Linked DNA regions of Geobacter metallireducens GS-15. The protein of the gene in region 1 binds, or shares a complex with, the protein of each later gene. Links are inferred from orthologs where the notes say so. Each region holds a gene or a part of one and is shown in the gene's direction. Other genes may lie near its edges. The genes, in order: dnaB and dnaG.

The links.
Region 2: the proteins of dnaB (region 1) and dnaG are in contact, whole or in part, in a crystal structure (PDB 2R6A), measured with the Geobacillus stearothermophilus proteins. The link is inferred for Geobacter metallireducens GS-15 from one-to-one orthologs. Residues at the interface, in WP_033016901.1 of Geobacillus stearothermophilus: Ser13, Glu15, Ala16, Gln18, Glu91, Leu92, Asp94, Ala95, Val96, Pro97, Thr98, Ala99, Ala100, Asn101, Tyr104, Tyr105, Ile108; in WP_049624496.1 of Geobacillus stearothermophilus: Lys456, Leu457, Leu458, Pro459, Ala460, Asn463, Ala464, Leu467, Leu535, Leu536, Ile537, Ala538, Gln544, Glu545, Asp548, Tyr549, His552.

What each region holds. Positions count from the first base shown.
Region 1 is NC_007517.1:2,914,630-2,917,814, reverse strand. The notes cover bases 81-2,947. They hold dnaB (replicative DNA helicase), read left to right. Parts: upstream 81-762; coding sequence 763-2,133; downstream 2,134-2,947. Other genes in these bases: lpxA (acyl-ACP--UDP-N-acetylglucosamine O-acyltransferase), read left to right, coding at 2,123-2,932; GMET_RS12900 (SAP domain-containing protein), read left to right, coding at 343-585; GMET_RS12905 (fumarate hydratase), read right to left, coding at 81-167. Also shown: more of GMET_RS12905, read right to left, coding at 1-80; GMET_RS12885 (enoyl ACP reductase FabMG family protein), read left to right, coding at 2,950-3,185. UniProt on the Escherichia coli protein: The main replicative DNA helicase, it participates in initiation and elongation during chromosome replication. Travels ahead of the DNA replisome, separating dsDNA into templates for DNA synthesis.
Region 2 is NC_007517.1:434,436-437,750, forward strand. Bases 319-3,315 are described here. They hold dnaG (DNA primase), read left to right. Parts: upstream 319-932; coding sequence 933-2,699; downstream 2,700-3,315. Other genes in these bases: GMET_RS01960 (CvpA family protein), read left to right, coding at 419-955; rpoD (RNA polymerase sigma factor RpoD), read left to right, coding at 2,729-3,315. Outside these bases: GMET_RS01955 (GatB/YqeY domain-containing protein), read left to right, coding at 1-313. UniProt on the Escherichia coli protein: RNA polymerase that catalyzes the synthesis of short RNA molecules used as primers for DNA polymerase during DNA replication.

The sequences.
Region 1 (3,185 bases):
GCCGTGTTGGCCAGGACGGTGAGTGCCTCGGGATCGACCTTGAGGACCTCTTTCCCTTCGAAAGTTGCGACGCTGACATACTTCTCCGAGTCGGGAATCTTGTAGTACGACGTCTCATCTTTCTCGAGGGGGAAGGGTTCCTGGTAAACGAACGGCTTGGTGGACATACATGCTCTCCTTTCGCGTGGGTTTATGAGGAGTTTTCTGTATACAGTATGCAGGTCGCAATCTTATGTAATATTTTTCATTTTGTCGAGAGGGAAGTTGAACATAACCGGGAGATTGCAGTTGCGAACAGCCGATCTTCTGGTACATGTTGTAAGAACGTCATAACGCGGTAACATGACGATGATAATCGGAACAACAGAGGCCTCAGCAGAAAAGCTCATTCGGGAGGAAAGCACCATGAAGATGCAGGAGATCAAGGAAATTGCCAAGCAGCGGGGGGTCAAGGCCGGCACCCTGAAAAAGGCCGAGCTGATCAAGGCCATCCAGCGCATGGAAGGGAATTCCGACTGCTATGCCGAGGGAAAGGCCGCAAACTGTGGTCAGGACCAGTGCCTGTGGCGGGAGGACTGTGACTGAAACCCGGTGCTGCGCGGAGGAATGAAGGGCGGGGCGGGCTGTTTGGTCGCCCCGCCTTTGCTTTTGTGCCGATGGGGAGGCGGGTCAAAATCGTTGACCGGGTAGGCGGCGCGAGTTATAGTACCCCCTTCCCCCACTTGCTTCCGGCATTCGTTTTAAACATTCCCAAGGCAGGCCATGTCCGCAGTAGACCTGAGAAAAGTTCCTCCCCAGAGCATTGAGGCCGAGATGTCGATCCTCGGCGGGATTCTCCTCGAAAACGAGGCGATCAACCGCGCCCTGGAGATCATCGAGGCCGACGACCTCTACCGGGAGACCCACCGGAAGATTTTTCGGGCCATGGTGGACCTCTCCACCCGCAACGAACCCTGCGACCTCATTACACTCACCGACGTGCTCAAACGCTTCGGGGAGCTGGAGGAAGTGGGAGGGGCCGCGTACCTGGCCACCCTGGTCGATTACGTCCCCACTGCCGCCAACATCGCCTACTACTGCCGGATGGTGAAGGAGAAGTCCATCACCCGCCGTCTCATCACCGCGGCCACCGACATCGTCACCAAGGGGTACGACGTGGAGACCGGGGTGGAGGAGCTTCTCGACACGGCCCAGAAGAACATCTTCGAAATTGCCGACAACAAGCTTCGCCCCGCGTTCACGCTGGTCGGCACCATCCTCAAGGATACCTTCAAGCACATAGAGACCCTCTACGAGAAGAAGGAGCATGTCACCGGCGTCCCCACCGGTTTCTACGACCTGGACGAGATGACTGCAGGCTTCCAGCGGGGGGACCTCATCATCATCGCCGGTCGCCCCTCCATGGGGAAGACCGCCTTTGCCCTCAACATCGCTCAGCATGCCGCGGCCCACGCCAGCACGCCGGCGCCGGCGGCCATCTTCTCCCTGGAGATGAGCAAGGAGCAGCTGGTGATGCGGCTTCTCTGCTCCGAGTCCCGAGTCGACGCGAGCCGCCTGCGGACCGGCCATCTGGTGGATACCGACTGGCACAAGCTGACCAGCGGGGCCGACAAGCTGGCCAAGGCGAAGATGTTCATCGATGATACTCCGGCCATCCCGGTGCTGGAGATGCGGGCCAAGTGCCGGCGTCTCAAGGCGGAGCACGGTCTGGGGCTCATCGTGGTCGACTATCTGCAGCTCATGCGGGGGTCGAGCACCGAGTCGCGCCAGCAGGAGATCTCGGAGATATCCCGCTCCCTCAAGGCCCTGGCCAAGGAACTGGACGTGCCGGTGGTGGCCCTGTCGCAGCTGAACCGCTCCCTGGAGAGCCGCACCGACAAGCGCCCCATCATGAGCGACCTGCGGGAATCGGGCGCCATCGAGCAGGACGCCGACGTGATCATGTTCGTCTACCGGGACGCCGTCTACTGCGACGACTGCAAGAAGCGGGACGGCTCCTGCACCAAGGAGCACGACAAGGACGCCGAGATCATCATCGGCAAGCAGCGTAACGGCCCCATCGGAACGGTAAAGCTCCTGTTCAACGGCCAGTACACCAAGTTCGAAAACCTGGAGAAACGTCATGACTACTAGCATCCATCCTTCAGCACAGATAAGCCCCTCCGCCACCATCGCCGACGGCGTTGAGATCGGCGCCAACGTCATCGTGGGGGACCATTCCTCCATCGGCGCCGGCACGAAGGTGATGGCCAACGCCGTCATCGGCCCCTGGACGAAGATCGGCGAGAACAACACGATCCATTACGGAGCCATCGTTGGCCATGACCCCCAGGACTTCGGCTACAAAGGGGAGGAGAGCTGGACCATCATCGGCAACGGCAACATCATCCGCGAGGGTGCCACCATCCACCGGGGGAACCGGCCCGGGACGAACACGGTGGTCGGCGACAACAACTTCTTCATGGTCAACTCCCACGTGGGGCACAACTGCGTGCTGGGGAACAATATCATCCTGGTGAACGGGGTGCTCCTGGCCGGCCACGTGGTGGTGGAGGACCGGGCCATCGTCTCCGGCAACTGCGTGGTGCATCAGTTCTGCCGGATCGGAAAATTTGCCATGATGCGGGGGCTTTCCCGCACCTCCCGCGACGTGCCCCCCTTCTGCATCATGGACGACACCCACACGGTTAAGGCTCTGAACCTCGTGGGACTGCGCCGCAACGGCTTTGACCAGGCCCGCATCCGCGCCATCAAGAATGCCTTCAAACTCCTCTTCCTTTCGGGGCTCAATATGCAAAACGCCCTGGCCGAGGCGGAGCGCACTCTCACCATTACCGACGATGTCCGCTACCTTCTGGACTTCATCAAGAGCGCCAAGCGGGGGGTCTGCTTCGGACACGGCGTGATCGTGGACGTGGAAGAGAAAGACTAAAAAGAGGAGTTTCCCCAATGACCCAATACAATCCTTTGAAACAGATTCCTGCGACCGCCGGTTATGGTAAGGGCGACGTCTTCGTCCTATTCGGCGAACTCTTCGGCCGGGGGTACGCCAACGGCATCGTCGACGAGGCAAAAAAAGCCGGCATGACCATCATCGGTGCCACCGTGGGGCGCCGCGACAACAACGGACCGCTCCGTCCCCTCACTCCCGAGGAGCTTGCCGAGGCCGAGGCGAACCTTGGTGG
Region 2 (3,315 bases), 2.5 Mb from region 1 along the record:
TACCGATGGGGAGATAACGGAGGTTCTCTCCACCTTGGTCAAGCAACGCCGGGAGTCGATCCGGATGTTTGGCGAGGCAGGTCGGACCGACCTCGTCGAGAAGGAGGAGAAAGAGCTGGCAGTGCTTCTCACCTTCCTCCCGCAGCAGCTTTCCCGTGAAGAGGTTGAGGCGCTGGTCGTGCAGGCCATCGCAGACAGTGGAGCCCAGGGCCCGAAGGATATGGGGAAGGTGATGAAAGCCATCATGCCTCACGTGACCGGCAGGGCTGACGGTTCCCTGGTCAGTGTAGTGGTTAAGGAAAAGCTTGCGTAGCGTTGCGCTCTTTTTCTGACATCACAATACTAATATGAGCTATGGGGGCGATTCTCTGGATTGCCCCCTTCTTCTTTTGCCCGTTGTTAAGGTTACGAGTTCGGCATGAGCCTCCTCGATATACTGCTCTGGGCCGTTTTGCTGGGGTTTGCGGCAAAGGGGTTCATGAAGGGTTTTGTCCGCGAGGTCTGCTCACTCCTCGGGTTGGTGACCGGAGGGTGGGCGGCCTTTACCTATTACCAGGCCGCTGGCGCGTTCCTGGGGAATCTTATTCATCTTCCCCCCCGGGTGGCGTCCGCAGTGGCGTTCCTCTGCATCCTCCTGGCGATCGGCCTCCTCTTCTTTCTCGTCGGACACCTTCTCACCGTAATCTTGAAAATTGTCCTCCTCGGAGGGGTCAACCGCGTCGGGGGAATTGTCTTCGGCCTTTTGCAGGGAGGGCTTCTTCTCAGTATTGTCCTTTATCTGGCCAGTTCCCCTTCCGTTCCCCAGGGGGTACGGGGCAGGATAGCCGCATCCGGCTCTGCCCGGGCCCTCGCCGACTGCGGGAAGGACATTGTGACTGGTTGGCGAAAAAATGCTGTTGAGAAACGGCCTGCCGGAGAAAATCGGACTAAAGATGTCACTGATCCCCGACGATAAGATCAGGGAGGTCCGGGAGCGGGCCTCGATTCTGGACGTGGTGTCCGACTACGTGAGCCTCCGGAAGTCGGGAGCCAACTACCAGGGGCTTTGCCCCTTCCATGGCGAGAAGACCCCTTCCTTCAACGTGAATCCGGCCCGGGGGATCTTCCACTGCTTCGGTTGCGGCGTGGGGGGGAATGCGATTACGTTCATCGCCAGGATGGAGGGGCTCTCGTTCCCCGAGGCGGTGAAGTTTCTTGCCAAGCGGGTGGGGGTTGAGATCGAGGATCGTCCCGTATCCGCTGCGGAAAAGCGGCGCCTGGACGAACGGGAGGAACTCCACGGTATCATGGATCTGGCCGTGGGGTTCTACCGCGAGGCCCTCGAACGGAGCGAGGAGGGGGGGACGGCGCGTCGCTATCTGGAAGGACGTGGTGTGGATCGGGCCACGGCAGAGGCGTACTGCCTCGGCTTTGCCCCGGACCGCTGGGACTTCTTGGCCCGTCATCTCCAGCATCGCTCGGTGCCGCTGGAACTGGCGGAGAAGCTAGGTCTTGTGAGACGTCGGGACGGAGGCGGGTTCTATGACACCTTCCGAAACCGGCTTCTCTTTACCATCACCGACATCCATGGCCGTGCCATCGGGTTCGGCGGCAGGGTTCTCGACGACTCGCTACCCAAATACATCAATTCTCCCGAATCGCCCATCTATCACAAGAGCGAGGTCCTCTTCGGCGTCTCCCTCGCCAAGGGAGCCATGCGGGAGACGGCGAGCGCCATCGTGGTGGAGGGGTATTTTGACCATTTGGCCCTCTACCAGGCAGGGGTTAGGAACGTGGTCGCCACCTGCGGTACGGCCCTCACCGAGGGGCATATCAAGCTTCTGAAGCGCTACGCGGGGAATGTCTATACCCTGTTCGACGCCGACAGCGCCGGACGGAAAGCGACGCTGCGGGCCATGGACCTCTGCCTCGATGCCGGATTCCCCGCCCATGTGGTGGAGCTGACCGCCGGGGAGGATCCGGACAGCTTCATCCGGAAAGAGGGTGCCGAGACGTTTTCGGCCCGTCTGGCAAAAGCGCGTCCGGTGGTTGATTATTTCTTTCGTCAGCTGGTGCGGGACGAGGATACCGGTACCGTCGAGGGGAAGGTGAAGGTCATCGACGAGATGGCCCCGCGGCTTGCAAGGGTCTCCAATGCCATCGAGCGGGAACTCTATGTGCGGGAAATCTCCCGGGTTCTCGGTGTCGATGTTCGCTCTTTGGCGCGGAAGATCGGTGGTTCCTCGTCCCCTGCTGCTCCCCGGGACGAGAGGGCTCCCGCGCAGTCTCGCCGGAAAAAGGGTGCCACCCCCGAGGAGATGCTCCTCTCGCTCATGGGGCGCTATCCTGAGGTGGCTGAACGGGTAAGGAACCACGACCCTGCGCGTATCTTCGGCCCGCAGTTCCTTCCCGTCGCCGAGGCAATCCTGGAGCGTATCGGAGCCGGGAAGCCAGTCGAATGGAGCGAGATTCTCGATCTGGTGGAAGGGGGAGAGGAACGGGGCCGTATCGCCGCATTTCTTGTCAACGACGACCATCTGGCCGACGTTGATGTCCACAAGGCCTTTGACCAGTGCCGTGCGGCTCTGGAGCGGAACTCTCTCGGCCGGATGAAGGAGTTGGCTCGGGAACTGGCGGCGACCGACCCCGATAGTCCTCGCTACCGGGATCTCCTGGCTGAGATTGATGCCTTGCGAAACCGTAAATCGCAGTTATCTTAATAAGAACAGCGTGCAATGAGGTGAATTTGATGGCCAAGAAAAGTTCGGACGAAGTTAAGCAGCAGCTGGTGGACATCGGCAAGGAGAAGGGATTCCTTACCTATGACGAAGTCAACGACGTGCTGCCTCCCGACTTCTCAACGGAGCAGATTGACGATGTAATGAGCATGTTCGGTGAGATGGACATCGACCTCGTCGATTCATCGCAGAAGGTCAAAATCCCCAAGATGAAGCTCGACCTCGAAGAGGAAGAGGAGATGGAGGGGGAGCAGGAGGAGATGGAGTACGAGCCGGGGGTCCTGGGGCGCACGAGCGATCCGGTCCGGATGTACCTGCGGGAAATGGGTTCCGTGTCGCTTCTCACGCGCGAAGGTGAGGTTGAGATCGCCAAGCGGATCGAGGAAGGGGAACGCGACATCGCCCGTGTCATCCTTACCACTCCCATTACCGTCAAGGAGATAATCGCCCTTGGCGACAAACTCCGCAAGTTCCAGATAAGCGCGGCCGAGATCAGCAAGGAAGTTGAAGAAGAGGAACTGGAAGAGGACGAGGAAGACGTCCAGGCCAATCGCGTCCTCTCCATTATCGATGAGATCCGGGATCTTGACGTGAGGAT